2 linked regions of the Rhizobium sp. N324 genome follow. Each later gene encodes a partner of the first gene's protein in a complex. Links are inferred from orthologs where the notes say so. Each region holds a gene or a part of one and is shown on either strand. Other genes may lie near its edges.

Region 1 (8,206 bases):
CCAGGCCTTCGAGATCGGCATAGTAGAACTCGTCGTCTTCAAGCTCCTCGTCCGGCAGATTGTCGCGCTCGATATAGAGTTCGAGCCCGTTCAGCGCCTCGGCGGCATTGCGGTCGTTGACGCCGCGGAAACGGACGACGACGACATTCTTCGTCTCGCGGATTTCGAGGACTTCGAAGCTGCGGCCGTCCATGCTGTGCAGATGGCCGTAATCGCCAAGGGCGCTCGGATCGGCCGTGTAGGCCTTGGCGCGCACCTCTCCACGGAGACCTTGCGCGCCGCCGATCGTCGCCATCAGAACGGGGTTTTCAAGCTTTGTCATGGGTTCCTTCATGTGAAGCCGAAAGACAGGTTTCTCATAAACGAAGTGCGATCAATTGGAAACGAAAACGGGCGGCATGTCGCCATGCCGCCCGTCCGATCAGGGAATTGTCCCGATTATTCCGCGGCGTCGGCAGCAGCGGCGGCGTCAGCGATCTTCTGAGCCTTTTCAGCGGCGCGTTCCTGAGCGCGCTTGCCCGGCTTTGCCTTGACCGGGTTGTTCTTGGCTTCGCGCTTGGCAACGCCGGCTTCATTGAGGAAGCGCAGAACGCGGTCGGTCGGCTGGGCGCCGTTTTCGATCCAGTGCTTGATGCGCTCGGCGTTCAGCTGAACGCGCTTCTCGTCGTCCTTGGCGAGCATCGGGTTCCAGGAGCCGAGGTTTTCCAGGAAGCGGCCGTCACGCGGGCTGCGCGCATCGGCGAGAACGACGTGGTAATACGGGCGCTTCTTGGAGCCACCGCGGGCGAGACGAATTTTCAGTGCCATGTTCTTTACTCCTTAGGCTTTTCTTTGATCGCCTGATCAGTGATCAGGCGGGTTATCGGGCTGTGGCGCTCTGTTCAGCGTGATCCGCAGCGATCTGCTCATGATGCCGGATGACTTCCTTGATGACGAAGTTCAGGAACTTCTCGGCGAAATCCGGGTCCAGATTGGCGGCTTTCGCCAACTGGCGAAGGCGTTCGATCTGGTATTCCTCGCGCGCCGGATCGGCCGGCGGCAGATTGTATTTGGCCTTCAGCACGCCGACCTCTTTGGTGCACCGGAAGCGTTCGGCCAGCATGTGCACGAGCGCGGCGTCGATATTGTCGATCGACTGACGATAGCTCGCGAGCTGGGCTTTGACGTTCGGATCAATCATGGGGCAAGCGATCCTTTCACTTCTTCTTCGGCAAGCCGGGCAATCCCGGGAAACCACCGCCGAGACCCGGCAGCTTGGCGCCGCCGAGGCCAGGCAAACCACCCGGCAGGCCGCCGAGACCGGGCATACCCCCACCCGGCTTTCCAAGCCCCGCCGCTTCCGCCTGCTTCTGCAAGGCCTCGAGCTGCCGGGGATCGATATTGGAGAGATCGGGCATGCCGCCTAGGCCGCCGCCAAGCCCCATCTTGCCGGCAAGGCCGCCCATCATCTGCTTCATCATGCCGCCTTTGCCCTTGCCGCCCATCATCTTCATCATGTCGGCCATCTGGCGGTGCATCTTCAGAAGCTTATTGATGGCGGCGGCATCGGTGCCGGAACCGGCGGCGATGCGCTTCTTGCGCGAATGCTTGAGCAGGTCGGGGTTGGCGCGCTCGGCCCTGGTCATCGACTGGATGATGGCGATCTGACGGCCGAAAAGCTTGTCGTCGAGGCCGGCTGCGGCCATCTTGTCCTTCATCCCGGCCATGCCGGGCATCATCCCCATGATGCCGCCCATGCCGCCCATCTTCTGCATCTGGCGCAGCTGATCGGCGAGGTCGTCGAGATCGAATTTGCCCTTGGCCATCTTGGCGGCCATGGCGGCCGCCTTCTCGGCGTCGATATTCTCGGCCGCGCGCTCGACGAGCGAGACGATGTCGCCCATGCCGAGGATGCGGTCGGCGATACGGCGGGGATGAAACTCCTCCAGCTCGCTCATCTTCTCGCCGACGCCGATCAGCTTGATCGGCTTGCCGGTGACGGCGCGCATCGAAAGGGCGGCACCGCCGCGGCCGTCGCCGTCCATGCGGGTCAGCACCAGGCCGGTGATGCCGACACGGTCGTCGAAGTTGCGGGCGAGGTTGACGGCGTCCTGACCGGTGAGCGAGTCGGCGACCAGCAGGATTTCATGCGGGTTCGAGCGCTTCTTGATGTCGGCCATCTCGACCATCAAGGGCTCGTCGATATGCGTGCGGCCGGCAGTGTCGAGGATGACGACGTCATGGCCGCCGAGTCTCGCCGCCTGCACGGCGCGGGCGGCGATATCGGTCGGCGACTGGCCTGAAATAATGGGCAGTGTGTCTATGCTGGCCTGGGCGCCGAGCTGGCGAAGCTGCTCCTGGGCTGCCGGACGACGCGTGTCGAGCGACGCCATCAGCACCTTCTTCTTATCGCGCGTCGACAGGCGATGGGCGATTTTGGCTGTCGTCGTCGTCTTGCCCGAGCCCTGCAGGCCGACCATCATGACGACGACGGGGGCGGCCGCATGCAGGTCGATGCCGACGCCTTCGCCGCCCAGCATTTCGATCAGTTCGTCATGGACGATCTTGACGACCATCTGACCGGGTTTGATCGACTTCAGGATCTCGGCGCCGACGGCCTTTTCCCGCACGCGGTCGGTGAAGGAACGCACGACGTCGAGCGCGACGTCGGCCTCCAGCAGCGCACGGCGAACCTCGCGCAGCGCTGCGGAAACATCGGCTTCCGAAAGCGCGCCACGGCCTGTCAGTCCATTCAGAATGGATCCAAGACGGTCCTGGAGGTTTTCAAACATGGGCTCTTCCTTGATACGTTTCGGGCGGGTTCGATATGCCCGGAAACGTCGTGCTTTTCCTTGACGAAAACAAGACGCAAAGCCAAAAAGCACCCGAGGGCGCATCGCGCTGTCGGGTGTTGACCTCCGGGATCTCAGGTCCCGGTCGGCGGCTCGGAGTCATGCGGCTCGTCGCGGATTGGGCGCGATAAACAGGAAAGCGGCGCGAAAGTCAAGCGAATGCGGACTAAAGGCCGCATAGCGGGGGTTGCGCAAACCTGCGCGGTCGGGCACGGCCGGCTAAATTTCCCGCGAACAGTCCAAACGCCATAGAGGCCAGTTGCAAAATATTGCGCTTATGATTCTACTTTCTACTTAAGTGCATCGTGTAAAATGATTCGTGAATATCCTTGATGCCGGATGATCCGGCGGAGATACGAATGATCAATCCTGATATTGAAAGCTGGGCACTGGCACGGGCCCATCATATTGTTCTGAACGAAGGCCTTAGTCTTGCAAAAGCAGCACAGGATCTGGATCGCAAACGGTCCCGTTCGCTGGTCTACGAGCTGAGAAAAGTCATTACCGCCGCCATCGTCGAAGCGCATGCGGCGTCTTTTGCTTCCGACGGTGTTGAGCGGTAAAACCGGACGGCCTCCAAAGGGCGGCCGGCGGCTATAGCTGCGCGGCACTCACCCACTGGTAATTCCTTCGCATTTCCGCCATATACAGCGGAAACACGGACGGAAGATATCATGAGCGCAACGGTCGAATTCGCGAGGATGAACGGGCTTGGCAACAAGATCCTGGTCGTCGATATGCGCGGCCGGCCGGATAAGGTGACGCCAGCTGCGGCGGTGGCACTTAATGCCGATCCTGCGACCGAGTTCGACCAGATCATGGCGATCCATGATCCGAAGGCCGACGGCACCGATGCCTTCATCGATATCCTGAATTCCGACGGCTCGAAGGCGCAGGCCTGCGGCAACGGCACGCGTTGTGTCGTGCAGGCGCTGGCCGCCGAGACCGGCCGCAAGGCCTTCACCTTCCAGACGGTCGCCGGCATTCTCAACGCCGTCGAACACGAGGACGGGACGATCTCCGTCGATATGGGCCGGCCGGTGTTCGATTGGCAGAAGATCCCGCTGGCGGAAGAATTCCACGACACCAGCCGCATCGAACTGCAGATCGGCCCGATCGACAATCCGGTGCTGCATTCGCCGTCTGTCATGTCGATGGGCAATCCGCATGCGATCTTCTGGGTGGACCGGGACGTGATGTCCTATGATCTCGCCCGCTTCGGGCCGCTGCTCGAAAACCATCCGATGTTTCCCGAGCGCGCCAATATCACGCTGGCGCAGGTGACCTCGCCGGCATCGATGACGACGCGGACCTGGGAGCGCGGCGCCGGACTGACGCTCGCCTGCGGCTCGGCCGCCTGTTCTGCCGCAGTCAGCGCCGCGCGCACCGGGCGCACCGGCCGCAAGGTGACGATCAATGTGGCAAGCGCCAAGCCGCCGGCTGTGCTTTCGATCGAATGGCGCGAGCGCGACGATCACGTCATCATGACCGGCCCGGCCGAATGGGAATGGTCGGGCAGGCTCGATCCCTCGACGGGTTCGTGGTCGCGCGACGGTACCCGAGAGGTGGGGGCGCAGTGAGCGGCATCGAAGTCATTACCTTCGGCTGCCGCCTCAACACATATGAATCCGAAGTGATGAAGGCGCAGGCTGAGAAGGCCGGGCTCAACAATGCCATTCTGGTCAATACCTGTGCCGTGACCGGCGAGGCCGTTCGCCAGGCTCGCCAAGCGATCCGCCGGGTCCGGCGCGACAACCCGCATGCCCGCATTATCGTCACCGGCTGTGCCGCGCAGACTGAGAAAGAGACCTTCGCCGAAATGGCGGAGGTCGATGCCGTGCTCGGCAACGAGGAGAAGCTTTCGAGCGCCTCCTATCGCGGCCTGCCGGATTTCGGCGTTTCGGCTCAGGAGAAGCTCCGCGTCAACGATATCATGAGCGTCAAGGCGACGGCGCCGCAGATGGTGAGGCACATCGACGGCCATGTGCGCGCCTTCATCCAGGTGCAGAACGGCTGCGACCACCGCTGTACCTTCTGCATCATTCCCTATGGCCGCGGCAATTCCCGCTCCGTGCCGATGGGGGCGGTCGTCGACCAGGCCCGCAAGCTCGCCGACAGCGGCTATCGCGAGATCGTGCTGACCGGGGTCGATGCCACCAGCTATGGCGGCGATCTGCCGGGGGCGCCGACGCTCGGGCTGCTGGCGAAGACGCTTTTGAAGCAGCTCCCCGATATCCGCCGCCTTAGGCTTTCCTCGATCGACAGCATCGAGGCCGATGTGCATCTGATGGATCTCATTGCCGACGAGCCGCGCTTCATGCCGCATCTGCATCTGTCGCTGCAGCATGGCGACGACATGATCCTGAAGCGGATGAAGCGCCGGCATTCACGCGCCGATGCACTGCGTTTCATCGAGGAGGCGCGCCGTCTGCGTCCCGAGATGAGCTTCGGCGCCGATATCATCGCCGGTTTCCCGACGGAGACGGAAGAGATGTTCGGCAATGCGGTGCAACTGGCCGAAGAGGCCGACATCGCGCATCTGCACGTCTTTCCCTACAGCCCGCGTCCCGGCACGCCGGCTGCCCGCATGCCGCAGCTCGACCGGTCGCTGGTCAAGGAGCGCGCCGCCAGGCTGCGCGCCGCTGGACATAGGCTGCATCTATCCCATCTCGATCGCATGATCGGAACCCGGCAATGGCTGCTTGTCGAAAACAATGGCCTGGCGCATACGGAAAACTTCACGCTGGTGGCAGCACCCGGCCTTCGTCCCGGCGAACTTGTGCCGGCCACGATCACCGGCCACAATGGCAAGCACCTCGACATGCAATTGACGGCCGCGGCGGCCTGACTTTTCACGGAATCCCCATGGCGCTCAGTTTCATCAAAAAGGTCTTCACCTTCGGCAAGCCGGCTGAAGAGTCCGTGCCCGAGGCGGTCGACAAGGAGCTGGAGCGGCGTTCGCGCGCCGAAGATCTGCCGGTCGCCGATGATCCGGTGCTGCCCGAGGAAATGGATACGGCCGGCGGGCCGGCGGCGGATATCGGCGAGGGTGAGATAGAGGAGCCAGTCGAGGCTGAAACGGACGTGTTGCTGCCGGCCGATCAGCTCGGCGATATGGGTGTCGTGCCGTTGTCGCTGCTGGAGGCCGAAGAGGAAGCGAAGGAAGATACCCCCCCTACCCTGCCGGGCGTCCCCCCCACAGGTGGGGGGACTGAACAGTTGGATGCCGCTCGCCAATCAATAGATGCGGAGAGTGCTCCTGCAGATGTGGAGAGTGAACCCGTCGCTGCGGATGATGCAGTCAATGCGGCGGAAGACATCGCCGCGAGTTTCCCCCCACCTGTGGGGGGGATGCCCGGCAGGGTAGGGGGGGAAGCCGCCGATCGCGAGCTTTCCGCCGAAACGCCCCTGCCGTCATCGGAGATGGAGCCGGCGCCAGCCGTTGAGCCCATCCTCCCCAAAGGCTTCGCCACCGGCCCGGCAATCGTCGAACCGCAGCCCATCACCCCGCAGCCGAAACTCAGCTGGTTCCAGCGGCTGCGCAACGGTCTGGCGCGCACCTCCTCGCAGCTGACCGGCCAGATCACCGCGCTCTTCACCAAGCGCAAGCTCGACGACGAGACGCTGCAGGATCTCGAAGACCTGTTGATCCAGGCCGATCTCGGCGTCGAGACCGCGCTGCGCGTCACCGATACGCTGGCGTCCGAGCGCTATGGCAAGGATGTCACCGGCGAGGATGTCAGCCGGATCATGGCGTCCGAAATCGCCAAGGTCCTGAAGCCGGTCGCCAAGCCGCTGCAGCTCGATCTCTCGCACAAGCCACATGTCATCCTCGTCGTCGGCGTCAACGGTACCGGCAAGACGACGACGATCGGCAAGCTGGCGGCGAAGCTATCCGGTGCCGGGTTGAAGGTGATGCTGGCGGCCGGCGATACGTTCCGCGCGGCAGCGATCGAGCAGCTGAAGATCTGGGCCGAGCGGACGAACTCGGAATTCGTCGGCACCAAGCTTGGCGCCGATGCCGCCGGCCTTGCCTATGACGCCTTCGAACAGGCCAAGGCGAAAAAATGCGACGTGCTGATCGTCGATACCGCCGGCCGCCTGCAGAACAAGGCCGAGCTGATGGCCGAGCTCGAGAAGATTGTGCGCGTGCTCGGCAAGCTCGATCCCGATGCGCCGCACACCGTGCTGCAGACGCTCGACGCGACGACGGGACAGAATGCGCTAAGCCAAGTCGAGATCTTCCGCAACGTCGCCGGCGTCAACGGGCTGATCATGACCAAGCTCGACGGCACGGCACGCGGCGGCATCCTCGTCGCTATCTCCGCCAAGCACAAGCTGCCGGTCTATTTCATCGGGATCGGCGAGGGCGTCGACGATCTGGAGCCATTCGAAGCCGAGGATTTCGCCCATGCCATTGCCGGACTTCCGCAATGATGCCACAGATATGCCGCCGAGAGCCTGCAAGGCACGGCCGGCAACCAGATTGTCAGGAATAGCAGGTTTGACGAACGCATGAGCACCGAAAGCGATATCACCCCGACCCCGGCCGACCGGCATCATCCGCTGCTGAAGCTGGCGCTGGAACTCGGGCCGCTGCTGATCTTCTTCTTTGCCAACCTGCGTGCTGAGTGGCTGGCGGGAAAGTTTCCGGCCCTGGTTGCGCTCGGAGGGCCGCTTTTCATTGCTACTGCGCTCTTTATGACAGCGACGATCGTCTCGCTTGTCGTTTCGAAGATTGTGCTTGGGCACTTACCGGTGATGCCTTTCGTCTCCGGTCTGGTGGTGGTTATCGTCGGCGCGCTGGCAATCTACCTGCAGAACGAAACCTTCATCAAGATGAAGCCCACGATCATCAACGGGCTCTTTGGCGTTGTGTTGCTCGGGGGACTTGTCTTTGGGAAATCGCTGCTCGGCTACGTGTTCAACACCGCCTTCGAACTCGATGCTGAGGGCTGGCGTAAGCTTACCATTCGCTGGGGCATTTTCTTTCTATTCTGCGCGGTCCTTAACGAGGTCGTCTGGCGTGGTTTTAACTGGTACTATCAGCCTGATATGAAAGCAGCAGACAATGCTTGGGTGGTCTTCAAGGTGTGGGGCAATATTCCGATCACCCTCATTTTCACCATGTCACAGATGCCGCTCATTCTGAAGCATAGCATCAATGTGGAAACGGATGGCGAAAAGTGAGCGCTACAGAGGCCGAATATCGTGTCGGACACCAAAGTTTCTGGTTCGTCGCCTGCCTAGCAGTGCTGGTCGCCCAGATCGTTGCCGAATATATGATGGGCCGCGTGCCGATCTGCGCCTGCGGTTATGTCAAGCTATGGGAGGGCGGGGTCAACACCAGCGGCAATTCGCAGCATCTGTCGGAC
Region 2 (8,305 bases), 150 kb from region 1 along the record:
CCCGGCATCCGCAAGGAGACCGACAAGCTTGCCGGCGACCTGGCAAGCCTCGCCGCCTTGCAGGCCGCAAGCGCTGCCGAAAAGGCCGGCCTGACCGCGACGATGACGGATAGTATCGAGGAAGAGCGGCGCATGGACCTGCTGCTTGCCGAAAACGACAAGCTCAGCCGCAGCAACGCCGCCGAACTCGAGGCCGAGAGAAAACGCTCGGAGGAACTGGCAGGCAAGGCGACCAGCCTTGAAGGTCTCGTCGCCTCGATGGAATCCGAGATCGCTTCGGTGCGCGATGCCGCCGCCGCCGCCCGTCAGGCGGAGGAGAACCGCAAGCTGATGACGGACGAGCAGCGCGCCCAGGCCAAGGCCTTGGCCGACAGTGGTGTGCCCGATAAAAACCGCATTGCGCCCGCATATCCCTTCGGAGAATTGAAGGCGAAATTGGAGGTGCCCGTTGCCGGCGATATCCTGCGCCAGTTCGGCGATGCCGACGGCACCGGCCACGAGGCGATGGGAATGACGGTCGCCACCAATCCGGAGACGGTGGTGACGGCGCCTGCCGATGGCCTGGTGGTTTTCGCCGGCGCTTTCCGCAGTTACGGCCAGATGATCATCCTGGACACCGGCGATGGTTACCACTTGGTTCTCTCGGGAATGGACACGATCAATACCCGTCAGGGAAAATTCGTTTTCTCCGGCGAGCCGCTCGCCGTGATGGGCGCGAAAAGAGTGGCAAGCGCAACTGCATTGGCGCTGGAAACGGACCGGCCAACGCTTTACATTGAATTTCGAAAGGACGGTAAACCGGTCGATTCCCGACCGTGGTGGACCGCCAAAGACACTGGAAAGGCACGCAATGATTCGTAGGGCTTCTCTTGTTCTGGTCGGCGCATTGATGGGTGCGACCGCCATGAGCGTCATTTACTCGGCGGGCGTGCCGGCAGAAGCGGCCGGATCCTCCACCTACAAGGAACTCTCGGTGTTCGGCGACGTCTTCGAGCGTGTGCGCGCCCAATATGTGACGCCGCCGGCCGAAGACAAGCTGATCGAAAACGCCATCAACGGCATGCTCTCTTCGCTGGATCCGCATTCGAGCTACATGAATGCGAAGGACGCCGAGGACATGCGCACCCAGACCAAGGGTGAATTCGGTGGCCTCGGCATCGAAGTCACCATGGAAGACGAACTCGTCAAGGTCATCACCCCGATCGACGATACGCCCGCCGCCAAGGCCGGTGTTCTCGCCGGCGATTACATCTCCGAGATCGACGGCCAGTCCGTGCGTGGCCTGAAGCTCGAGGACGCCGTCGAGAAGATGCGCGGCGCCGTCAACACGCCGATCAAGCTGACGCTGATCCGCAAGGGCGCCGACAAGCCGATCGAGCTGACGATCGTCCGTGACGTCGTCGCCGTCCAGGCCGTCAAGTCGCGTGTCGAGGACGATGTCGGTTATCTCCGCATCATCTCCTTCACCGAGAAGACCTATCCCGACATGGAAAAGGCGATCAAGAAGATCAAGGACACCGTTCCGGCCGACAAGCTGAAGGGTTATGTCCTCGACCTGCGCCTCAATCCGGGCGGTCTGCTCGACCAGGCGATCAACGTCTCCGATGCGCTGCTGCAGCGCGGCGAAGTCGTGTCGACCCGCGGCCGCAATCCCGATGAAACCCGCCGCTTCAATGCCGGCCCGGGCGACCTGACGGATGGCAAGCCGGTGATCGTGCTGATCAACGGTGGCTCGGCCTCCGCATCGGAAATCGTCGCCGGCGCTCTTCAGGATCTGCGCCGCGCCACCGTTCTCGGCACGCGCTCCTTCGGTAAGGGCTCCGTCCAGACGATCATCCCGCTCGGCGAAAACGGCGCGCTGCGCCTGACCACGGCGCTCTACTACACGCCGTCGGGCCGCTCGATCCAGGGCACCGGCATCACCCCCGACATCAAGGTCGAGGAGCCGCTGCCGGAGGAACTGCAGGGCAAGATGGTAACCGAAGGCGAATCCAGCCTGCGCGGCCACATCAAGGGCCAGAGCGAGACCGACGAAGGTTCGGGCTCCGTAGCCTATGTGCCGCCGGATCCGAAGGACGACGTGCAGTTGAACTACGCGCTCGATCTGCTGCGCGGCAAGAAGACCGACCCGTCCTTCCCGCCGAACCCCGACAAAGCCGTCGTCGCCAAGTAATGATCACCTCAAGGCCGGGCACCTCGTCCGGCCTTGACCCTTTCTGCTGTTTCCCGGTTTTGGAGCGGGTAAAAAATTGGGAACGGACCTGCATGCGCCTTTGGGCCGCAACCGCAAAACCGGCAGCCGGCGCCCGGGTGTTCTGCGCCTCGGTCGTATCGCAGCCAGTCTTTGTCTTTTCGCCATAGGCGGCTTTTCCCTCTATACGGCGTTTCGCGGCGATGGGCTTGAGCGCCCCAAGCCATCGGCCACCGAACAGGCCGCAACGCCATCCTCCAATACCCCTCAGCCACCGGCGAGCGCCAACCAGGCGGCGGACGGCATGCCGCGCGCCGAACCGCGCTCGGGCGCCAACGTCGAACAGATGGTCACCGGCGACGGCTCCGTCGTCACCAAATACAGCCCCCGCCCGCGCGACGGCGGCGGGCCGGTGCTGGTCGATGCCATGCAGATCGGCCAGGATCCGCGCATGGCGGCCCAGCCGAATGAAGCGCTGCTCGAGGAAACGCCTTTCGGCAGGTTGCCGATCGTCGGCCCCGACGGCCGGCGGCCGATGGATCAATATGCCCGCCCCGCATCCGGCGCGCGCGGCGTCCGCATCGCCATCGTGGTCAGCGGCCTCGGGCTCAGCCAGACGGGGACGCAGCGCGCCATCGCCGAATTGCCCGAAGAAATCACCTTCGCCTTTGCCGCAAGCGGCAACAGCCTGCAGCGCTGGATGCAGGAGGCCCGCCGCGGCGGCCATGAGATTCTGCTGCAAGTGCCGCTCGAACCGTTTGATTATCCGGCGAACGATCCGGGTCCGGAAACTCTGCTGACCTCGAAGCCGGTCGCCCGCAACATCGAGAACCTGCACAAGGCGATGGGCGAAATCACCAATTATACCGGCATCATGAACTATCTCGGTGGCCGTTTCCTCTCCGATTCCACCGCCATGGAGCCGGTGATGCGCGATATCGGCAAGCGCGGCCTGCTGTTCCTCGACGACGGCACCTCGGCGCAGTCGAAGACGGCGGTGGTCGCCAAGGGCACCGAGCTGCCCTACGCCTTCGCCGACCTGCAACTCGACGGCCAACTCGATATCAATGCCGTTCTGAAGAAGCTCGACGAACTCGAGCGCATCGCCCGCAAGAACGGCCAGGCGATCGGTGTCGCCTCGGCTTTCGATGAGAGCGTCGACGCCATCGCCAAATGGAGCGAGGAGGCTGCGATGCGCGGCATCGAGATCGTCGGCGTCGCCGCCCTGACCAGCGACCCCCAGAATCCGTGAAAAGCAATCCCTGAGACCATTCCTGAACGGAGAAGAAGATGAGCCGGGCGACCGTAAAAGCCGAGGACCTGCCCTACCGCCCCTGCGTCGGCGTGATGATCCTGAACCGCGATGGCCTGGTTTGGGCCGGGCGGCGCATTCCCGACGGCAATTCGGAGTATGACGGCTCGCCGCAGCTCTGGCAGATGCCGCAGGGCGGCATCGACAAGGGCGAGGATCCCTTGGACGCCGCCTATCGCGAGCTCTACGAGGAGACCGGCATCAAGACGGTGACCCTGCTTGCCGAAGCGGCAGACTGGATCAACTATGATCTGCCGCCGGCGCTGATCGGCATCGGATTGAAAGGAAAATTCCGCGGCCAGACGCAGCGCTGGTTCGCTTTCCGCTTCGATGGCGACGACAGCGAGATCGCCATCAACCCGCCGCCCGGCGGCCACGAGCCGGAATTCGATTGCTGGGAATGGAAGCCGATGCAGGAACTGCCGGGACTGATCGTCCCTTTCAAGCGCAGCGTCTACGACCAAGTGGTGGCCGAGTTCCAGCATCTGGCGGCGTTGCGGGAAGACTGATCGAGACGGATTCGTTTGATAATACAGATATGGAATACCGGCCGCCTGAGCGGCCGGTATTCGTTCGAATGTTATTCGGCTTCGTTGGCGGAATCGGCGTTGAGCTGGCCGTATTTGCTCTCGCCGATTTTCCCGAGCAGATCGAGCTGCGTTTCGAGGAAGTCGATATGGCCTTCCTCATCCATCAGCAGCTCTTCGAAGAGTTTCATGGAAACGTAATCGCCGGCTTCGTAACAGATATCGCGCGATTTCTTGTAGGCCGCGCGGGCGTCGTATTCGCCGGCAAGATCGGCCTCGAGCACTTCCTTGACGTTCTGGCCGATGCGCAGAGGCGCAAGGGTCTGCAGATTGGGGTGGCCTTCAAGGAAAATGATGCGTGCAACAAGCCGGTCGGCATGGTGCATCTCTTCGATCGATTCGGCGCGTTCCTTCTTGGCGAGCTTGGTGTAGCCCCAGTCCTCAAGAAGACGATAATGTACCCAATATTGATTGACTGCCCCGAGCTCGAGGAACAACGCCTCGTTAAGCCGCTCGATGACTTTTTTGTCGCCTTTCAATGTCCGCTCTCCTGTTTTCCTCATGGAATTGTTTCAAGCGTGACATGAAATCAAATATTTCGGTCTCCGTCGAGTGGCGACGGGCGTGATATTCCTCGGTCGTCTGGATGATGATGTCGACGACGTTGGGGAAGCAGCCGCAGCAGCGGCCGCGTTTTTCCATGGCGTGGTAGACCTTCGCCGGCACGATAAGCTGCCAACAGTCTTCATCGAGAAGGTTGGTGATAACCTCCCGGATTTCCTTGTCGGTTATATAGTTGCAGCTGCAGACAAGCACGTCTTCATTTCCAAACATGACACTGACTATCGTGTTTTCTGCTAAAGAAGATGGTGGCTGTCAAGAAAAAATTCGAGCACCGCTTCATGGGATGCGGCGTCCAAATGACAAGCCGATGCATATCGTCCGGGATTATCCAGTGCTTCCAGGATGATGACGCCATAAGGCAACTGAAGGCGGGCCGCGGGATCCCGACGGGTGCGGCGCATTTTAATGGAAGTTGCGTCCGCGCGGCATCACCTCGGCAGTTTCCGCTATGCCGGAATTGCGGCCTGTGGCCGCCATTCGTTTTTCCAGCTCCGCTCTCTCCTGTGCATGTGCAAGCTTTTTCTGCCGCTGATCGACACCTGGGCTCAGCACTTCGTCTGCCCGCTCGCAGACGCCGAAACGCCGGGCCTCGCGCTGCAGGATGCCGAGCGCCGGCGTCATGTCCTCGATTTGCTCGACGACGGTATGGATCACGCCGCTCTGGCTTTGCAGCCTGCCGCGGATTTTCACCAACCGGGCGCCCATCACAACCGAGCGGTATGTGTCGAAGATTTTCGGCCAGACGATCGCATTGGCGACGCCGGTCTCATCCTCGAGCGTCATGAAGATCACGCCTTTGGCCGATCCCGGCCGTTGGCGCACCGGCACCAGGCCCGCAATCGTCACCCTTCTGCCGTTGGCGACTTTCAACAGATCGACATTGCGCGTCACATCGGCATGCCGCAATTCCTCGCGCAGGAAGGAGACCGGATGCGCCTTCAGCGACAGCGAGAGATAACGATAGTCCTCGATGACCTGCTCTCCCGGCAGCATGTCCGGCAGCTTCGTTGCCGGCTCAGCCTGGAGATCGACATGACGGACCTGCTCGAAAAGCGGCAGCTCCTCGGCTGCGCTCTTCACATCCAAGGCCCGCACCGCCCAGAGCGCGTCGCGTCGCGATAGCTTGAGGGATTGGAAGGCATCGGCATCCGCCAGCCGCTCGATGACGGATTTCTGCAGGCCGGACCGCAGCCAGAGGTCCCGAACGGAACCGTAGCCTCTGCCTCGATGTTTGACGAGCAGCTCCATCTCCTTATCCGAGATGCCCTTGATCTGCCGAAAGCCGAGCCGCACCGCATGCCGGGCCTTGATGATCCCGCGCATCTCACGGTGATGGAAATCGACAGCATTCGGATCGAAAGCAGCCTCTTCCAGACCGCAATCCCAATCGGATTCATTGATGTCGACCGGCAGGATCCTTACCCCATGCTCGCGTGCATCCCGTACCAGCTGCGCCGGCGCATAGAACCCCATCGGCTGGGAATTCAGCATCGCCGCGCAGAAGACGTCGGGATAATAGGCCTTGAGCCAAGAGGAGGCATAGACGAGCAGCGCAAAGGAGGCGGCATGGCTTTCAGGGAAGCCATATTCACCGAAGCCTTTGATCTGGTTGAAACATTGCTGCGCGAATTCCCGAGCATAACCCTTTGAGGCCATTCCCTCGATGAACCTCGTCTCGAAATTGCCGATCGTGCCGGTTCGCTTGAATGTCGCCATCGCCCTGCGAAGCTTGTCGGCTTCCGCAGGCGCAAAGCCTGCAGCGGTAATGGCGATCTGCATCGCCTGTTCCTGAAACAGCGGCACGCCGAGGGTTCTTTCCAGAACCGTTTTCAGCTCCTCGCTTGGATATTCGATCGGGATATTCCTGGCCCGCTGCTCCCGGCGCTTCAGATAGGGATGCACCATATCGCCCTGGATGGGGCCCGGCCGGACGATCGCCACCTCGATGACGAGGTCGTAGAACAGCTTCGGCTTCAGGCGCGGCAGCATGCTCATCTGCGCCCGGCTCTCGATCTGGAAGACGCCAAGCGTATCGGCCCGGCCCATCATCTCGTAAACCGGCCTGCCTTCGTCCCCATGTTCCCTGTTGCCGAGATCGGCGAGCGTCTTCTTCACGCCGTAATGCAGTTCAAGCAGCGAAAAACCCTTCCGCAGGCAGGTCAGCATGCCGAGCGCCAGCACATCCACCTTGAGGATCTTGACGTTGTCGAGATCGTCCTTGTCCCATTCGATCATGTAGCGGTCCGGCATGGCCGTCTTCATGATCGGCACCACCTCGTCGAGCCGGTCCCGCGTTATGACGAAGCCGCCGACATGCTGGGTGAGGTGGCGCGGGAAGCCGAGAAGCGCGGAGGCATATTTCAGCACGTTCCTGGTGACCGGATCCTTGATGTCGAGGCCGGCCGCCTTGGCATCGCGCTCGGAAAGATTGTCCTCCGACCAGCCCCAGACGAGACTGCTGATCGCCGACTGGACATCTTCCGACAGTCCGAAGGCCTTGGCGACCTCGCGGCCGGCCGAGCGGGTACGGTAGGTCGTTACCCCCGCCGTCAGCCCGGCATGTTCTCTCTTATAGGTTCTGTAGATGAACTGGATGACCTCTTCGCGCCGATCATGCTCGAAATCGACATCGATATCCGGCGGTTCGTCGCGGTCCATCGAAATGAAACGGTCGAACAGCAGCGTGCTCTTTTGAGGATCGACTTCCGTAATTTCGAGACAATAGCAGATGACCGAATTTGCCGCCGATCCGCGCCCCTGGCACAAGACCTTGAGGTCATAACGGGCGTGCTGGATGATCCTGTAAACCGTCAGGAAATAGGAGGCGTAGTTCTTATCGCCGATGAGTTTCAGTTCATAATCGATCTGCTGCGCCACTTTGGACGGCACACCCTCGGGATAGCGCCTTGCGGCTCCCGCCCTCGTCAGCCTATCGAGCGTCTCCTGCGGCGTTTCGCCGGGATCGTTTTCAGGCGGATAATTATGCTCCAATTCCTTCAGCGAAAAGGTCAGCTTATCGAAGAAAGCCTGGCTATTTTCGATCGCAGCCGGATAGTCCCGGAATATCCGGGCCATTTCACGTGAATCCTTAAGGTAGCGTTCGGCATTCGGCGCCAGCAGGAATCCGGCTTGCGCTATCTGCACGTGCTCCCGGATCGCGATCACCACATCCGAAAGCGGCCGGCGTTCGGGATGATGGTAAAGTGGCTGGTTGGTCGCAATCAGCGGCACGCGGTTTCGCGCCGCAAGCATGGCAAGCACCGCAAAGACCTGCCGGTCGCGGCCGTCATAGGCCGGGGCCAGCGCCATGAAAAAATCCTTGCGGAACCGTCTGCGAAACCGTTCCAGATAATCTTCCAGCGCCGACTGGCCTGACTGACGATCGACAAGAGTGCGATCGGGAACAAGCGCGAGCATCATCTCGTCTCCCCATTCCATGAGCTCGGCTTCCGTCAGGAAGCAGCTTCCCTTGACCGCTTCTTCCTTCAGATTGCCGGCGCTGAGAAGGCGGCAGAGATTTGCCCAGCCCCGCCGATTGCGCGGGTAGGCGAGGATATCCGGCGTGTCGTCGCAAAAGACCAGACGGGCGCCCGGCTGAATCCGGATGGGATCGAAAATCCTTTCCGTTTTCCCGTCCTTCTCCGCCTGGGC

The links.
Region 2: the proteins of dapF (region 1) and AMK05_RS22025 are in contact, whole or in part, in a solved structure (PDB 5YGU), measured with the Escherichia coli proteins. The link is inferred for Rhizobium sp. N324 from one-to-one orthologs.

What each region holds. Positions count from the first base shown.
Region 1 is NZ_CP013630.1:4,424,789-4,432,994, reverse strand. The notes cover bases 2,590-5,458. They hold dapF (diaminopimelate epimerase), read left to right. Parts: upstream 2,590-3,505; coding sequence 3,506-4,411; downstream 4,412-5,458. Other genes in these bases: mtaB (tRNA (N(6)-L-threonylcarbamoyladenosine(37)-C(2))-methylthiotransferase MtaB), read left to right, coding at 4,408-5,458; AMK05_RS21345 (hypothetical protein), read left to right, coding at 3,191-3,394; ffh (signal recognition particle protein), read right to left, coding at 2,590-2,771. In the rest of the region: ribosome maturation factor RimM, read right to left, coding at 1-322; rpsP (30S ribosomal protein S16), read right to left, coding at 439-807; AMK05_RS21355 (chorismate mutase), read right to left, coding at 860-1,180; more of ffh, read right to left, coding at 1,197-2,589; more of mtaB, read left to right, coding at 5,459-5,679; signal recognition particle-docking protein FtsY, read left to right, coding at 5,697-7,268; AMK05_RS21325 (septation protein A), read left to right, coding at 7,347-8,021; AMK05_RS21320 (DUF2585 domain-containing protein), read left to right, coding at 8,018-8,206. UniProt on the Escherichia coli protein: Involved in the succinylase branch of the L-lysine biosynthesis and in the biosynthesis of the pentapeptide incorporated in the peptidoglycan moiety. Catalyzes the stereoinversion of LL-2,6-diaminopimelate (L,L-DAP) to meso-diaminopimelate (meso-DAP).
Region 2 is NZ_CP013630.1:4,576,993-4,585,297, forward strand. The notes cover bases 2,279-5,246. They hold AMK05_RS22025 (RNA pyrophosphohydrolase), read left to right. Parts: upstream 2,279-3,481; coding sequence 3,482-4,012; downstream 4,013-5,246. Other genes in these bases: AMK05_RS22020 (divergent polysaccharide deacetylase family protein), read left to right, coding at 2,279-3,443; bfr (bacterioferritin), read right to left, coding at 4,084-4,569; AMK05_RS22040 (error-prone DNA polymerase), read right to left, coding at 5,057-5,246. Outside these bases: AMK05_RS22010 (murein hydrolase activator EnvC family protein), read left to right, coding at 1-861; AMK05_RS22015 (S41 family peptidase), read left to right, coding at 851-2,173; more of AMK05_RS22020, read left to right, coding at 2,250-2,278; more of AMK05_RS22040, read right to left, coding at 5,247-8,305. UniProt on the Escherichia coli protein: Master regulator of 5'-end-dependent mRNA decay.